Regions from separate parts of the Paenibacillus sp. QJM3NY_38 genome, predicted to be linked through region 2. Evidence: a T-box and tRNA genes for the amino acid it is inferred to sense, from the RefSeq annotation. Region 2 holds a T-box; the other holds one or more tRNA genes.
The links. A T-box is a leader RNA that pairs with one kind of tRNA and senses whether it is charged. The one in region 2 lies ahead of pheS (phenylalanine--tRNA ligase subunit alpha), so its partner is inferred to be a tRNA-Phe.

Region 1 (8,642 bases), 370 kb from region 2:
GGGATACCACCCTGATCGTATCTAGGTTCTAACCTGGTACCGTAATCCGGTACGGGGACAGTGTCAGGCGGGCAGTTTGACTGGGGCGGTCGCCTCCTAAAGAGTAACGGAGGCGCCCCAAGGTTCCCTCAGAATGGTTGGAAATCATTCGAAGAGTGCAAAGGCATAAGGGAGCTTGACTGCGAGACCTACAAGTCGAGCAGGGACGAAAGTCGGGCTTAGTGATCCGGTGGTACCGCATGGAAGGGCCATCGCTCAACGGATAAAAGCTACCCTGGGGATAACAGGCTTATCTCCCCCAAGAGTCCACATCGACGGGGAGGTTTGGCACCTCGATGTCGGCTCATCGCATCCTGGGGCTGAAGTAGGTCCCAAGGGTTGGGCTGTTCGCCCATTAAAGCGGTACGCGAGCTGGGTTCAGAACGTCGTGAGACAGTTCGGTCCCTATCTGTCGTGGGCGTAGGAAATTTGAGAGGAGCTGTCCTTAGTACGAGAGGACCGGGATGGACGTACCGCTGGTGCACCAGTTGTTCCGCCAGGAGCATGGCTGGGTAGCTACGTACGGACGGGATAAGCGCTGAAAGCATCTAAGCGTGAAGCCCCCCTCAAGATGAGATTTCCCAATTAGTAAGACCCCTTGAAGACGACGAGGTAGATAGGTTGGAGGTGGAAGTGCAGCAATGCATGGAGCTGACCAATACTAATCGGTCGAGGGCTTATCCAAAATCACCCCAAAAAGTGAAGCGAAGCTTTGAAGCAACGCCGAATACTTTCCGGGGACCCCGATACCACATCGGGTGAATGCTACGAATTCTAATGTGCTGCAAAGATCGTTTCGTATCTAGTTTTCAGGTGATCAATCACTTGAATTGAATATTGTTCCCTGATAGCTCAGTTGGTAGAGCACTCGACTGTTAATCGAGTTGTCACAGGTTCGAGTCCTGTTCGGGGAGCCATTTATGGAGAGGTGTCCGAGTTGGCCGAAGGAGCACGATTGGAAATCGTGTAGGCGCCAAAAGCGTCTCGAGGGTTCGAATCCCTCTCTCTCCGCCACTATTATTTTAAGCAAGGCCCGTTGGTCAAGGGGTTAAGACACCTCCCTTTCACGGAGGTAACAGGGGTTCGAATCCCCTACGGGTCACCACTTTCTTAATTGCATCAGGGGATGAGAATCCCGTCGGTTCGTCGGAGGATAACTTCGTAAGCATTGACTTCGCAGTCTCGAACGAAGTGAGAGTATCCCCTACGGGTCACCACTTTCTTTAAAAAAACACTTGCTTCTTATATCAGATTTTGATATGATAAAAGTCGCTTTGTTACGGAGGCTTAGCTCAGCTGGGAGAGCATCTGCCTTACAAGCAGAGGGTCGGGGGTTCGATCCCCTCAGCCTCCACCATTTATACACCTTTATAATGACGCGGGGTGGAGCAGTTCGGTAGCTCGTCGGGCTCATAACCCGAAGGTCGTAGGTTCAAATCCTGCCCCCGCAACCAATTTATATCGCAATAGCGATAATGCCTCGTGGAACTGTGGTGTAGAGGCCTAACATGCCTGCCTGTCACGCAGGAGATCGCGGGTTCGAATCCCGTCAGTTCCGCCATTCTTTACAACTTTGGGATGAGATGAGTATCCGATATGGGTTCCGTCAAAGTTCGCGAAGAGCTTTAAGGCTCGGTAGCTCAGTCGGTAGAGCAGAGGACTGAAAATCCTCGTGTCGGCGGTTCGATTCCGTCCCGAGCCACCATGTACGTTTTATAACTTTATATGCCGGTGTAGCTCAATTGGTAGAGCAACTGACTTGTAATCAGTAGGTTGGGGGTTCAAGTCCTCTCGCCGGCACCATTCTGGAGGATTAGTGAAGTGGCTAAACACGGCAGACTGTAAATCTGCTCTCTTCGAGTTCGGTGGTTCGAATCCATCATCCTCCACCAGTTTTTAGGGGCATAGTTTAAAGGTAGAACAGCGGTCTCCAAAACCGTTAGTGTGGGTTCAATTCCTGCTGCCCCTGCCAATCGTATCACAGTGTTTCAATATGGCGGTCGTGGCGAAGTGGTTAACGCACCGGATTGTGGCTCCGGCACTCGGGGGTTCAATTCCCCTCGATCGCCCCATATTACAAAATCATATTGGGGATTAGCCAAGCGGTAAGGCAACGGACTTTGACTCCGTCATGCATAGGTTCGAATCCTATATCCCCAGCCATTGATTTTTATGTTTGCGGACGTGGCTCAGCGGTAGAGCATCGCCTTGCCAAGGCGAGGGTCGCGGGTTCGATTCCCGTCGTCCGCTCCATTTTTATTTCTGGCGCCATAGCCAAGTGGTAAGGCACAGCTCTGCAAAAGCTTTATCCCCAGTTCGAATCTGGGTGGCGCCTCCATTACAAACTTATGTGCCCTTAGCTCAGCTGGATAGAGCGTTTGACTACGAATCAAAAGGTCAGGAGTTCGAATCTCTTAGGGCACGCCATAATGTAAGCCGGTGTGGCGGAATTGGCAGACGCGCGCGACTCAAAATCGTGAGGGAAACCGTGGGGGTTCGAGTCCCTTCACCGGCATCATCCAAAAGGAATGTAGACGTTAAACGTCTGCATTCCTTTTTTTGTTGCATCTACATCGATGGCTTCTTCGTGATTTTAATATTAGACTCCATTCTTCTTGTTACCTCTCCAGTAATCGCGAGGGCTTTTCTATCACCTTCGGAGCTTCCTCGAGCTACACTCCTAAAAACTAAACTATCATTAGAAACCACGTTCTTTATAGGTAAAACAAAGATTATCCAGATGAACTCATCTACACAGGCTAACCCATCGAATCATCGATCCAGTGCAGGGTTGGACGTAGGTCTGTAGAAGGCCCCGCCTTAGGTCTAGGTCCAAAAACCGTCCCCAGGCCGTTTTAGCGAAACTCGAAATTACCTAGAATAGAGTCATAAGGTTGAACAAAAGAAACAACGATCAAACAACAGAAAGGCGGTGTATAAATGAGAAATTCAAAAGGAAATGGAATGAGTATCCTGTTGATTGGTGTAGGGATCTTGGTTCTCCTTGGAGTATTCGGTCCTCTGCTTGGATGGTTGTTCAGTCTTCTAATTCCAATCCTGATGGTCGCTTTGGGATACTACGGGATCCGGAGAGGTAACACCTTGATGGGATGGGTTATTCTCGGTATCGGTGTGATCTGGTTGATGGGTAAACTGTCTTGGCTGATCGGTCCGATCTTTGGAGTTATCTTGATCATTTACGGGGTGTCCCGGTTGAAGAATGGTAGACCCCGTTATTGATAATAACCACTACATTAAATAACATGCATGAACAACAGATCATGATAGATGAGGAGGGCTAAGCCAATATGAGTGTTTTCCGGCGGATAAGAGACATAACCGTAGCAACATTGAATGAAAAGCTCGAGCAGAGCCAGGATCCGGTTCGATTGATCGACCAGTTCCTACATTCAACCAGACAGGACATTGCTGAGGCTGAGAAGCTGCAGCAGCAATGCCAAGTACATTCCAGACAGCTGAAGCAGCAGGTGGATCAAGCCGAATCCATGCGATATAAACGCGAAGAGCAGGCACTGCTTGCACTGAAGGCCGGCGAAGAACATCTTGCCAAGCTGGCATTGCAGGAGAAATTGATCTACGAGGAAAAGATCGAGCAGTATCAAGGCCTGTTGTCCTCAAGCCTGGAGTCGCTAAAAGAAATCGAGGAGCAGCTCGGCGAGCTGCGGATGGAATATCAGACGGTATACAGCAAACGTCAATATTATGTTGCCCGAGTGGAAACCCTTCGTCTTCAGCAGAAAATGAATGAACGTACGGGCTCCTACGGCGGCGGTCATGACGTACCGAAGATGTTCAATCGCCTCGAAGACCGTATCAGCGACTGGGAACTGGAAGCCAGAAGTCTTCGCGATTTACGCCGCATGGGGCAGGAATACATGGAACAGGCTGGTGAATCGGTCTCCACTGTATTAGAAAAAGAACTTGCCCGCCTGAAGCAAAAGCTGAATAACAGCGGAAAGGAGTAACCATGACTAGATTGTACCGTTCCACCCGAGACAAAATGTTCACAGGGTTGATCGGCGGTATATCCGATCATTTCGGAGTCGAATCTACCCTACTTAGAATCATATTTGTAGTCAGTATCTTTTTTACAGGCGGTACAACGCTGTTGATCTATCTGATTGCATCCCTTGTAGTACCTAAGGAGCCGTATTATCACGATCCGTATGGTCCACAGGGCAGACATGGCGGCGGATACCGTTACAACGATCATCCGGGCCCTGGACCAGGCTACAACAGCTATAATGATTCTTATGGACGTCAAGGCTATCCTAATGAGCATAGTAGCTTTGGTCCCAAATATGACCGTCCCAATGGTGCAAGAAACAACGCGTCAACGGATTCCGATCTGGATGCGATGATGAAGGATATTGAAAGAAAAGCAATGCAAAAAGAAATCGAAGAATTGAAGAAAAAACTTTCGAACTATGAGAAGGGAGATAAATAACATGGGAGTATTTAAAAGAATTAAGGATATGACGAAAGCATCGGTGAATGAACTGCTGGATAAAGTAGAGGATCCGATCGTAATGTTGAACCAGTACCTGCGCGACATGGAGGCAGAAATTCATGAAGCAGAGGTAACGGTTGCGAAGCAAATGGCTAATGAGCGTCGTATGAAGCAGCGCGTCGATGAGGCTGTGAAGATGGCGGCACAACGTGAAGCTCAAGCTGAATTGGCTCTGAAGAATGGTCAAGAAGAAGTGGCTCGCAAGCTGCTTGAAGAAAAAATCTATTTCGATCAAAAAGAAACCGAGTACGTGGAATTGCACCTGCAATCCGAGACTCAAGCAAAAGAACTTGTAGCTCAGCTGCATGAAATGAAAGACGAGTTCTACAAAATGCGCAACAAGCGCAATGAGCTTGTAGCCCGCGCTCAAATGGCTAAAGCGAAGAAGCAAATGTCTCAAGTGAGCAGCCTGCACACAATCGAAAGCGGTAGTGCTTCGATGGGCTTCCATCGCATGGAGGAAAAAATCATGCAAATGGAAGCAGAAGCTGATGTGCTTCGCGCCCCATACCGTCCTAACAATGCAGTATACACAAGCCCCGTGGACGCTGAGAAGCAATTGAAGGTGGATGAGCAGCTGCAAGCTTTGAAAAACAAAATGGGGAATTCTTCGAAGTCCGAGTAATTCCTTAGCAAGTCAGCAAAATAAGATTAAACCGTATTCGAACACCATGTTCATATGATATGCTATACGAATGAGATTGTCGTATAGTACAGGCAAAGCCATACAGTGGGGAACGTCTCACTGATATGGCTTTTCCGAGCTTATATCTTGGTCATCAAGGAGGTGCGACATGGACAGAAACCGCTGGATAGCAGTTGGTTTAATCAGCTTGGGTTTTATTATGCTTTTCGGCCGGTGGTTTGGTTTCTTCACCATTGTCGCCCTGTTACTCATGTTTGCAGGTGTCCTTCAGATCAAACATGGACATGTGAAGAAGGGATACATTCTGCTCGGAGTAGGTGCCGTACTGCTGCTGCTGGAGCATCTCATGTTGATTATCGGCATCAGCTTGATATCGCTAGGTATTTTTTATGGCAAGTCCAAACGAGCTCATACCACGACGAAGTACATTCAGAAGCAGAACTTTATGTCCAACTTTGATTGGGACCGGGCTCCGTGGGTGATGCGCAGTCTGAGTGTGTGGCATGTGCTGGGAGAGGCGGATGTGGATCTGTCCCTGGCCCTTCCGGAGGAACGCCAAACGGTCCTGATGTTCCATGGAATGCTGGGGGATATTGATCTGATGATCCCGGACTATTATGGGGTGGAGATCGAAGCATCCATCCTGTTTGGCTCCATTCATATGGACGACCGGAAGGAAACCGGCATATTAAACCGCGTGCGGTATAAATCACCCAATTATGAGACCAGTGAATATAAAGTAAAATTTATTGTTTCTTATTTAGGCGGAGATTTGAATATAAGAATGACATAATAAACGTAAGTTTTGTGTAAACCATTCAGGAGGGTTGCCCCGTGGAAACGGAAAAGAAAGCAAATATGATTACCCGAAGTATGCGTGAGGGGACCCTTCTGGGATTGGTTGTCATGCTCGTTGTCCTATATTTATTATATACATATGGTTATCTTCAACCGTTTGAGACGTGGAAGAACCGGATCGAAGCCGGCATTACCATCGTATTGCTGCCGATTGGGCTGGGAGCGATCTATGGCTTCTTCCAGGGATACCGGGTAAAACGACGGGTCGATCTTGTGAGGGAAACGCTGGTGAACTGGGAAAAAGGCAGCCTTACGGACGTAATGCCGGACATCGGCGAAGACGAAGTGGGCCGGCTTGGAGAACAGCTGGTGAAGATCAGCAAACGCTGGGAGGATCAGGTGTCTTCCTTGCAGCGGTTATCTACGAACAATGCCCAGCTTGCCGAGCAGGCCAGGGTTACGGCGATTGTGGAAGAGAGGCAGCGTCTGGCGCGCGAGCTCCATGACGCGGTTTCTCAGCAGCTGTTTGCCATCTCGATGACGGCAACCGCTGTGGGCAGGACGCTGGATAAGGATTTTGACAAAGCGCAGCGCCAGGTGGCTCTGATCGAGGAAATGTCGGCTGTGGCCCAGTCCGAGATGAGGGCGCTTCTTCTTCATCTACGGCCGGTTTATCTCGAAGGAAAGGCACTTGAGCAGGGGCTGCGTGAACTGATTAAGGAACTGCGAATCAAAGTACCTATGGAAATTACGTTTGAAATGGACGATGACATACATTTGCTCAAAGGGATCGAAAATCATCTGTTCCGGATTATCCAGGAAGCCATGTCGAACACCCTCAGACACTCGAAAGCAGAGAAAATGGATATCCGTATTCACCGCAGGCAGAACACCGTTCGGGTGATGCTGCGGGACGATGGGATCGGATTTGAATTGGATGACAAGAAACAGACTTCCTACGGTCTATCGACGATGCAGGAACGGGTGACGGAGATCGGGGGCTCGGTACAATTCATAACAGCACCGGGTAAAGGGACTCGAATTGAGATCGTTGTGCCACTCATAAACGAAGAACGCAAACGGGGGGATGTAGATGGAAACGCCGATTAAGGTGCTGCTGGTGGATGATCATGAGATGGTCCGGATCGGTTTAGCGGCTGTGCTTGGTACAGAGGACGGCATCGAGGTGGTTGGTGAAGCGGGCAGCGGCGAGGAAGGGATACGCTTAGCGCAGGAATATCATCCTGATGTGGTGCTGATGGACTTGGTGATGGACGGAATGGATGGAATCGAGACGACGCGCCAATTGATGAATCAGTTTCCAAATCTTAAGGTCATTGTACTGACCAGCTATCTGGACGATGAGAAGATGTATCCGGTTATTGAAGCAGGTGCGTTCAGTTATTTATTGAAGACATCCCGTGCTTCTGAAGTAGCTGATGCTATACGTGCAGCCGCACGCGGGCAGTCGGTGCTGGAGTCGCAGGTTGCCTCCAAGATGATGAATCGATTCCGGCATCCGCAAAATGAAGCTCCGGCGCATAACGACCTTACGGACCGGGAAATGGAAGTGCTGCGACTGGTGGCGCAGGGCAAGTCGAATCAGGATATTGCTGATGATTTGATTATAGGCATCAAAACCGTGAAGTTTCATGTAACGAATATTTTAGGCAAGCTGGGGGTAGAGGATCGAACCCAGGCTGCCATCTACGCTTATAAAAATGGGCTGGCTGAGTAAGAAATGCCGGCTCTTTTTTATGCGATGGTCGTGACATAAACATATCAAGATGCTGAGTTGTTGAACATGGTACGAAAGCAGATCCATGATGCGATGCGTGAGTTATAAACATATCCATGTAAACAAAGAGAGACAGACTTAAAGACTCCCGGCGGGAGCTTTTTTTTATTTATTGACAGGGAAGAAGGAATCTCTACATACAGCCCGATGGAGGATCTTTTTAAAAAGCGAGGTATAAATCCGTGGTGCCAAGGCCATCCTTTTACTAGATTGATAGATTCGGACGGGGAGGCGTGACTGACCATGCGGAAGATGCGTATACAGATCATTGTGATGATGTTGTTGCTGTGCGGGGCAGCAGGTATGATGGCGGGTTTTGCGGGAACAGCGGACAGCAATCGAAACGAATCCGCTCCGCATGCAGGGGAAGCGTCAACTTCAGCTTCGGGCGGAACGGGAGAAGCAGGTGTCAATGGAACAACTGGAGCCGGGGGGACTGCAGGAAGCGATCTAACGCTTCTGGCAGCGCTTGGGGAAGAGCATATGGAGCCTTCGGCAATCCTCACGGTAAAAATTCAAGGTGAAATGATAAATTCCATACCCAAGGATCAAGCTAAGACAACAGCTGAGCAGCTGGCTCGTACAATGGGGCTCTCCGGGATTACGACGTCCCAGCTTCAGGGAAATGAGGTATTCCAAGCAGAAGGCGTGCTCTCCGGTGTATCGCTGCATCTGGACTGGGCTTTCACGAAGGAGGGTCATAGTTATGTCAGAGCCATGCTTGTAGGAGAAGCGGGTGGACAGTCCCGGGAAATGATGACCCTACAGCAGCAGATTCAAGAGATGATGAAGCAAGCAGGCATACCGAACTCCTGGAATGCGTCCATTCA
Region 2 (8,642 bases):
TACGCGTTCGGCATGGTATATTTATTTTTGTCTTCAAAAGACAGCACCTTTATTATCGGGACGTAGCTCAGCTTGGTAGAGCACCTGGTTTGGGACCAGGGGGTCGCATGTTCAAATCGTGTCGTCCCGATTCGCTTAAGATTTAGGACCTCACAGAAGTAATCGGGATATGCACCGAGTCATAGCGTCACTTTTGTAGGTATATATGCGGGTGTAGTTCAATGGTAGAACTCCAGCCTTCCAAGCTGGTAGCGTGGGTTCGATTCCCATCACCCGCTTACGTTAGAACCGGAAACCCTTGGTGACAAGGGTTTTTTTGTTTGCTTTTTTTCGAATTGTAGATGGGACCCGATAAACAGGCGATAGCAGGAATTCGAATATGTAGAAGTTCCGCTAATCAACCCTTTTACTTCTTAAGAATATCTGTTATAATGGCCATAATTTCATTCCAAGAATGCGAGGTAACCTAGTCCAATGAAGTAAGACACCCTTTTCTCTAAAAACAACTGCATGTGGTTTGCAGGCGTTTCTCTACGGCGGTAGAGGGAGAGATTTGGTGTGTCTGAACAATGTGACTGGGGTACCTCTTTTTGCTATGTCGAAAGTGGTACTCTTGTGCAAAACAATCACATATACGGAACGGATTGCAGCTTTCGCTGACAGCGGAGGGTATAGAGCCTAACATCTCCATACCGTCAGGGCTGGCCTGGAATGAACAGCCGAAGGAAGTGTGCTGTGGCGCGCGTTCGTCCCGTTACTCAGATCAGAACAAATCCTCTCTCATGATATCCGCCGCAGGCCATCGCTTGCGGTTTTTTAGTTTTTTCCAAAGAGAGAGGATGAGGCGATATGACCATGATTCTAAAAGCGAAAGATATAAGTATGGAGCTCCAAGGGAGACCGTTGTTTGAAGGTATTCAGCTGGAGGTGGCAGAAGGAGAGCGGATTGCGCTGTACGGGCGCAACGGCACCGGCAAAACCACGCTCCTCTCGATTCTGGCCGGCGAGCTCGAACCTGCCTCAGGCGTTGTGGAGACGATTCTCCCACGAGAGCGTTGGGGCTGGCTCAGGCAGCAGGATGAGCCGGACGAAATCGATCGGAGTGCCATCGATACGGTGCGCAGCCGCAGTAACCCTTCGTTATGGCAGCTGAAGCTTCAGATTGCCGGCGTCGAGAAGCAGATGAATGGCGGCAGCGCTGCTGAGTTGGAATCACTGCTTGAGCAATATGGCAATCTGCTGGAGCGTTACGAGTCCCAGAACGGTTTCCAGTGGGAGACCGAGGTGGAGAAAGCGATGACGATGCTGGGCATCGGTCCGGAGGTATGGCCTGTGTCCTACCGTGAGCTGAGCGGAGGCCAGAAGACGAAGGTCATGCTGTCAGGGCTCCTTGTATCGGCACCGAAATTTTTACTGCTCGACGAACCCACGAACCATCTGGACAGTGAGAGCTTGGTCTGGCTGGAGCAGTGGCTGGTATCATCCTACAAAGGCACCGTGTTGTTTGTATCCCATGACAGGGAGTTCATCGACCGGGTAGCAACCTCTGTATGTGAGCTGACCTCGGAGGAACTCCGGCGTTACCGGGGAGGATATACGGATTACCGCCGCGAAAAGGAACGGGAGCTGCGCGAGCAGGAGACGCTTTACCGGAAGCAGGAGCTGGCCCGCAAAGCGCTGGAGGAATCGATCCGAAGATATGAGGAATGGTTCCATAAAGCGCATAACGCGGCCGGGGACGTGAATGACGTCAAGATCACCGCCAGCTTTTACAAGGCCAAGGCCAAGAAGAACATCTCAAGATATCATGCCAAGGAGAAAGCGCTGGAACGCCTGGAAGCAGAGCGTGTGGATAAACCGCGAAACGGTCCCAAGCTGAACATGGAGCTGGAAGGGGAGGCTTTCGGCGGTCGTACCCTCGTTCAAGTGAAGGATATCTGTTTTGGATATGGAGATCAACCGCTTTTTAATAAGCTCACCTTCTATCTGAACCGCGGCGACCGTTTGGCCGTAAGAGGCCCTAACGGGAGCGGGAAAACGACACTGCTTAAGCTGCTTCTGGGCGAAATCGAACCGCATGAAGGCCGGATTACCCGTAATCCTTCCGTCAAGATTGGTTATTTCTCACAGGAGCTTGAGGGGCTGGAACCCGAAACCACGCTGCTGGACAGTCTGCTTGTCATTCCGGGAATGACGGAGAGCCGTGCGCGTACTTTGCTGGGCTCGTTCCTCTTCAGACGGGACGATGTGTTTAAGAAGATGGGGCAGCTGAGTATGGGAGAGAAGTGCAGAACGGCTTTTCTCAAGCTGTACTTCAGCGGTGCGCATCTGCTTGTGTTGGATGAACCCTCGAATTACCTGGATGTGGATACCCGCGAGGTAATTGAACAAGTGCTCGTGAGTTTTCCGGGTGCGATTGCGCTCGTATCCCATGACCGGTATCTTGTGCGTAAAATCGCGAACCGACTGCTTACGCTGACGCCCAGGGAAGATCCGGTTTGGTTCGAGGGAAGTATGGACGAGGAGGAAGAGCAGGCCTCGCGGACCGGCGTGATCAAGGGAGATACGGAGAAGGACAACCGGCGGATGGGGCTCGAATACCGGATTCAGGAATTACTGGGCTTGTCAGCCGAAGATCTTGAACCCGGGGACGAGGGGAGCTGGCTTGCTGAGATTAGGGAGCTTCGGGCTGAGCTGGCTAGGCTTCAGTCGGAATAAGATCAGGGATCGCGATTAAAATCAGCCGGATGGGGCTAAAATGGGGAAATGAAACTTGCCATATCCCGAAAGGTTGCATATAATAAACCCTATATATTTGCATATGTAACAAATGCGTTGATGGAGAAAAGTAGTCAGTGCCTCTTTACAGGGAAGGGATACCGTAGATTGAGAGTGTCCCTCAAAGAATCAGGCTGGTGAAGTTCGCTCCGGAGCAGTTCCTTGAACACGGCATGCTGCCGGTCAGTAGGGGATAACGGGTCCGATTCGTTACGTCGGTCAAGTGAGCATGATGAGGCATACTCGGGGCTAAGGCTTTTACCGCCTTGGTTAGGGTATGAAACATGTTAACAAGGGTGGTACCACGGTCTCTTCGTCCCTTTTCGGGAGGAGAGGCCTTTTTTGTTTTCAGTCTTTTTTTGTTTTCAGTACGAAGATGGAGTTTACAAAGGGGTGTGCGAATAGCCATGAAGGAAAAATTAGAAGCATTAAAGCAGGAAGCATTGGCTCAATTGCAGGATGTTACCGATCCGCAGCAGCTGAATGATTTGCGGGTGAAATACCTTGGCAAAAAAGGGGCCTTGACGGAAATCCTGCGCGGAATGGGAGCGCTGAGCGCAGAAGAGCGTCCTGTTATCGGCCAGGTGGCCAATGACGTTCGGGGCGCGATTGAGGAAGTCATCTCCGGCAAGCAGGAAGCATTCCTGCAGCAGGAAACCGAAGAGCGCCTGCGTGCAGAGAAGGTGGACGTAACCCTTCCGGGCCGCAAGCTCAGCCAAGGCGCTGTTCATCCATTGAGCAAGGTGATCCAGGATATCGAGGATATTTTTATCGGGATGGGTTACCAGGTAGCAGAAGGACCCGAGGTGGAAACGGACTACTTCAACTTCGAAGCGCTAAATCTGCCGAAGAATCACCCGGCACGTGACATGCAGGATTCCTTCTATTTGACGGAAGATCTGCTGATGCGTACTCAGACATCCCCGGTGCAAGCCCGGACCATGCTGTCGATGCAAGGTAAAGCGCCTGTCAAAATCATCTGCCCGGGACGCGTATTCCGCCGGGATGACGATGACGCGACGCATTCGTTCCAGTTCCACCAAATCGAGGGCCTGGTCATCGGCGAGAACATTCGGATGAGTGATCTGAAAGGAACGCTGCTGCAATTCGTGCAGGAGATGTTTGGCGATAACACGCAGATCCGTCTGCGTCCAAGCTTCTTCCCGTTCACGGAGCCGAGCGCGGAAGTGGACGTATCCTGTGTAAGATGCGGCGGCAGCGGCTGCCGCGTATGCAAGCAAACAGGCTGGCTTGAAATTTTAGGCTGCGGCATGGTTCATCCGAAGGTACTTGAAATGGGCGGTTATGACCCTGAGAAGTACAGCGGTTTTGCTTTCGGTATGGGGGTTGAGCGGATTGCGATGCTGAAATACGGCGTGGATGACATCCGTCACTTCTTCAACAACGATACAGCATTCTTGAATCAGTTCACGCGGATCTAATTTTACGATAAAGGGAAGTGAATAGACAATGAGAGTTTCAACCGATTGGTTGTCCGATTATATTTCGCTCGAAGGCGTAACCTCAGAGGATTTGGCGAGCCGCATTACTTCGGCTGGTATTGAAATCGATGTGATCGAGAAACGGAATCAAGGCATTAATAAAGTGGTCGTCGGCTACGTTAAGAGCAAGGAGAAGCATCCTGATGCAGACAAGCTGAATGTATGTATCGTGGATGCGGGTCAGGAGGAAGATCTCCAGATCGTGTGCGGAGCCAAAAATGTGGATGCGGGCCAGAAGGTGCCGGTGGCGCTTGTGGGCGCGAAGCTCCCTGGCGGTATGGATATCAAGAAGGCCAAGCTGCGCGGCGTGCTCTCCCAAGGCATGATCTGCTCGGCGAAGGAACTGGGCATGAATGACAAACTGCTGCCTAAAGAGCTGCAGGAAGGGATTCTGGTACTTCCGACGGATACGGAAATCGGCAAACCGATTGTGGATGTGCTGGGTCTGAACGATGAAATTTTGGAACTGGATCTGACACCGAACCGCTCCGACTGTCTCAGCATGCTGGGAGCCGCTTACGAAGTGAGCGCCATACTGGGGCGTGAGCTAAGTCTTCCGAATCCGGAAAAGGAAATGCTGGAGGTTCAAGATGCAGCGGCCGATCATATCTCGGTTACGATTGGCGCTGACGAACAGTGCAGCCATTATGCGGCACGCTACATTACCGGTGTAAAGATCGGTCCTTCTCCGCTGTGGATGCAGAACCGCTTGATGGCGGCAGGCGTGCGCCCGATCAGTAATATCGTGGACATTACGAACTATGTGATGCTGGAATATGGCCAGCCGCTGCATGCTTTTGATGCTGATCAGCTGAAGGATGGCGCGGTTCACGTGCGTATGGCTGAAGCTGGCGAAACGATGGTGACGCTGGACGGCACGGAGCGTCGTCTGGAGCCGCATATGCTGGTGATTACAGCTGGCGGCAAGCCAGTGGCCTTGGCTGGCGTTATGGGCGGCCTGGAATCCGAAGTAACGGACAGCACGGTGAATATTTTCTTGGAATCGGCGAAGTTTGATGGCGGAACCGTCCGCAAAACATCCCGTCAGCTCGGACTGCGTTCAGAGGCAAGCTCCCGCTTCGAGAAGGAAGTGGATCCCGCCGCAGTCATTCCTGCACTGAACCGTGCAGCGGCACTGATGGCGAAATATGCCGGCGGCGCTGTTCATCAGGGAATCGTCGAAGCAGGCAGTGCGGACTCCGAGCCTACCGTGATTACTTTATCGCTGGAGAAGCTCAATCGCTATCTGGGAACGGATCTGTCCCTGCTTGAGGTAAAAACGATCTTTGCCCGGTTGCATTTCCCTTGCGGAGATGCGGGCCAAGGATTAGTGGATGTGCAAGTGCCGTCCCGTCGCGGCGATATCGTGCTTGACGTAGACCTCATTGAAGAGGTGGCCCGTCTGTATGGATATGACAATATCCCGACAACGGCCATAGAAGGTCCGACGACACCGGGTTCATTGACGATCGCTCAGGCCATCCGCCGCTCGCTTCGCCATTTGCTGACGCATAGCGGATTCCAGGAGGTTCTGGGTTATTCCTTCATCCATCCGGAGCAAGCCGAAATGTTCACATCCCTGTCGTCAGATGGCACGGCGGTTAAGCTGGCCATGCCAATGAGCGAGGACCGCAGCGTCCTTCGTACCAGCTTGCTCCCACAGCTGCTGGATATCGCGGTGTACAACCATAACCGCAAGCAGCCGGACCTGGCCCTGTTTGAAATAGGGAACCTGTTCCATACACATGAGAAGACGTTGACGAAGCAGCCGCTGGAGCGTCCGGTTCTTGGTTTGTTGCTGTCGGGACGCAAAGGCAGCAAGCAATGGAATGTCCAGCCGGCCAAAGTGGATTTCTTCGATTTGAAGGGTGCGCTCGAAACGGTGCTCGACTATCTTGGAATTCGCGCGGAAGATATCACTTACGAGGCTAACGGACCGGTTGGCTTCCATCCGGGACGTTCCGCTTCCGTGTATGCGGGTCAAGGCGAGAATAAGCAGCTGCTAGGCGTACTTGGACAAATTCATCCGAAGACACAGCAGGAGCTGGATTTGGAAGATACTTATGCCGCTGAGATTCTGCTTGAGCCGCTGTATGATCTGACCAACGCCCGCGTCGTTTACCGCGATTTGCCTAGATTTCCGGGCATGGAACGAGATCTTGCCATCGTCGTGAATGAGGAGGTTGAAGCCGGCTCCCTGATTCAAGTGATCAAGGAGAATGCAGGTGAGCTTCTGCAGCAGATTCAGGTGTTTGACGTCTTCACGGGCAGCAAGCTTGGAGAGGGCAAGAAGAGTGTTGCCATCTCCATGACGTACCGTCATCAGGAACGAACCCTGACCGATGAAGAGGTTGCCGGCGTCACGGAAAAAGCGGTTGCTGCCCTTCAGCAAACTTTTGGCGCAGAATTAAGAAAATAGCAGGAATTGTGAACGCCCGCATCGAATCCATTACATCAGGGATTCGATGCGGGCTTTTTTGCTCTAAATTGAACTGGGATTTGCATCAGGACGCCCGCAGGGTACATAATTATAAGCACAAAACTGTGTTATCATATACCAAACTTCGGTCTGTTTTCTTGAGGTTCGTCTACAGATGTTATCTCATATATAATGAATGTAGAGAATAGACCATTTCAGACATCATAGAATCTACACATAATAGAAGGAGGGCACAATTTTGACTACATCGGACCGTAAAAGCGTTACCGTAGACATCTACGGAACTTCCTATAAACTCGTTGGCAGTAGCAGTGATTATACCAGACAGGTAGCGAATTATGTAGATGACCGCATGCGTACCATATCCAAGGCGCACTCTCGATTGGATACCCCGCGCATTGCCGTCCTAGCTGCAGTACATATGGCTGAAGAAGCTTTGCAGAAGCTGGAGTTTCAGAATGAGGCCAAGCAGATGACGGCCGAGCGGAATGAACTGCGCACGGAGCTTGCCAAGGTGCAAGGACTTCAAATCGAGCAGCAGGAGAGACATCGTCAGCAACTGGAGCAGCTCGAGGGCAAGCTGGCGGAGCAGACAACGCTGGCTGAGGAATACAGGAAGTCCAAGGAGAATCTAACCGCGGAGTCAGAGCGTACGAAGGAATTGCTCCAGAAGGAATCGGACCGCGTGGCGGAACTGCTGAAGGAGAAGCAGCAGCTTGAGGTGCGTCTTAAGGAGCAGCGTGAGAAGCTGGAGAGCGGCCATAAGCAGTCTATTGAAGATATGAAGCGCCGCTATGAAGGGCAAATTTCGCAGCTGACGCTCACTCATAAGCAGGCCATCGAGAAGCTGGAACAGAGTCAACGGACTTCTGCGAAGCAGGCCGAAGAGAAGCTGGCTGAACAATTGAAGAAACAGGAGAGTACCTATAAACAAGAGGCGCTCCTGAAGGAGCAGCAGCACTCGAAGACCGTGCAGGATCTGGAGCAGAAGTATGCGAAAAACGTGCAGGATCTGGAACAAAAGCATACGAGGACCGTCCAGGATCTGGAGAAGCAGCTTGCCGAGCAGCGAACGCGTGGTGGTCAGCTCCAATCACGTTTGTCGTCCGCGGAGAAGGAACTGGGTATTGTAAAAGCGGAATCGGACAAGCTGAAGGAAGCGCTCCAATCGTCCAGGCAGCAAGCCGAAGCCTCTTCGCAGGAATTGCGTTCCTTCCGTACGAAGGTGGAGGGGCTGACGAAGGAGCTCGAAGGACTGAAGCAGGAATCCGCCAAGTCGGAGGAAGAGCGCCGTCGTCTGCAGAAACTTGTGGTGGATGCGAATCAGACCTCCCGCAAGCAGCAGGAAGAGCTGCAGCGTCTAAGCAGCGAGCTTCAATCCTGGCGTACGCTGGCTGATCAGCGCAAAGAGGAAACCGGCGAGCTGGAGATGCGAATTGTCGAGCTTATGGAAGCGAACGAGAGCCTGGAAGAAGGAATGAAGGGACTTCAGGATGAAATCCAGGTCATGAAGGACGAAGCTGACCGGAGCATGTCCGAGCGCCGAAGTGCCCAAGAGGAATTGAAGGAACTGCAGCTTCGCCATGAAGAATTGGAGAAGCTCACGAAGGAAGCGGGAACCCGAGAGGAAGAGACCAGCAAACTGTACGCCATGCTGGAAGAAGAATACGATACGGTGTCGAATCAGCTGGATGAGCTTCGCAAGAAGGCAGCTGCCAGTGAACAGCGCGCACGTGAACTCGCCGAGCAGCTGAGAGATTCGGAGGAACGCGCCGTTCAGTGGCAGGAGCAATACCAGCAATGGATGGCGGAACGGGAGCAGCTTGCCAAGGACAGCGAGAAGCTGGCCGCCGAGCGCGATGAGTGGAAACGAACCAAGCTTGCTCTCGAAGAAGAGCTCCAGACCTGGCAGCAGGAAATCG

Region 1: it encodes a tRNA-Phe, which carries the amino acid that the T-box ahead of pheS (phenylalanine--tRNA ligase subunit alpha) is inferred to sense. The anticodon was not compared.

What each region holds. Positions count from the first base shown of each region.
Region 1 is NZ_CM149665.1:6,240,277-6,248,918, reverse strand. It holds rRNA gene AC0VZ8_RS29070 (23S ribosomal RNA) at 1-724, shown strand, start outside; tRNA gene AC0VZ8_RS29065 (tRNA-Asn) at 881-956, shown strand; tRNA gene AC0VZ8_RS29060 (tRNA-Ser) at 962-1,053, shown strand; tRNA gene AC0VZ8_RS29055 (tRNA-Glu) at 1,070-1,144, shown strand; tRNA gene AC0VZ8_RS29050 (tRNA-Val) at 1,321-1,396, shown strand; tRNA gene AC0VZ8_RS29045 (tRNA-Met) at 1,417-1,493, shown strand; tRNA gene AC0VZ8_RS29040 (tRNA-Asp) at 1,524-1,600, shown strand; tRNA gene AC0VZ8_RS29035 (tRNA-Phe) at 1,669-1,744, shown strand; tRNA gene AC0VZ8_RS29030 (tRNA-Thr) at 1,767-1,842, shown strand; tRNA gene AC0VZ8_RS29025 (tRNA-Tyr) at 1,847-1,931, shown strand; tRNA gene AC0VZ8_RS29020 (tRNA-Trp) at 1,938-2,011, shown strand; tRNA gene AC0VZ8_RS29015 (tRNA-His) at 2,036-2,111, shown strand; tRNA gene AC0VZ8_RS29010 (tRNA-Gln) at 2,128-2,202, shown strand; tRNA gene AC0VZ8_RS29005 (tRNA-Gly) at 2,218-2,292, shown strand; tRNA gene AC0VZ8_RS29000 (tRNA-Cys) at 2,304-2,377, shown strand; tRNA gene AC0VZ8_RS28995 (tRNA-Arg) at 2,390-2,466, shown strand; tRNA gene AC0VZ8_RS28990 (tRNA-Leu) at 2,475-2,554, shown strand; gene AC0VZ8_RS28985 (hypothetical protein) at 2,980-3,279, shown strand; gene AC0VZ8_RS28980 (PspA/IM30 family protein) at 3,348-4,025, shown strand; gene AC0VZ8_RS28975 (PspC domain-containing protein) at 4,028-4,507, shown strand; gene AC0VZ8_RS28970 (PspA/IM30 family protein) at 4,509-5,195, shown strand; gene liaF (cell wall-active antibiotics response protein LiaF) at 5,365-6,009, shown strand; gene AC0VZ8_RS28960 (sensor histidine kinase) at 6,051-7,124, shown strand; gene AC0VZ8_RS28955 (response regulator) at 7,108-7,752, shown strand; gene AC0VZ8_RS28950 (YwmB family TATA-box binding protein) at 8,056-8,642, shown strand, end outside.
Region 2 is NZ_CM149665.1:5,867,576-5,876,217, reverse strand. It holds tRNA gene AC0VZ8_RS27095 (tRNA-Pro) at 57-130, shown strand; tRNA gene AC0VZ8_RS27090 (tRNA-Gly) at 208-278, shown strand; gene abc-f (ribosomal protection-like ABC-F family protein) at 883-2,718, shown strand; T-box leader at 2,827-3,102, shown strand; gene pheS (phenylalanine--tRNA ligase subunit alpha) at 3,186-4,220, shown strand; gene pheT (phenylalanine--tRNA ligase subunit beta) at 4,249-6,699, shown strand; gene AC0VZ8_RS27070 (hypothetical protein) at 6,959-8,642, shown strand, end outside.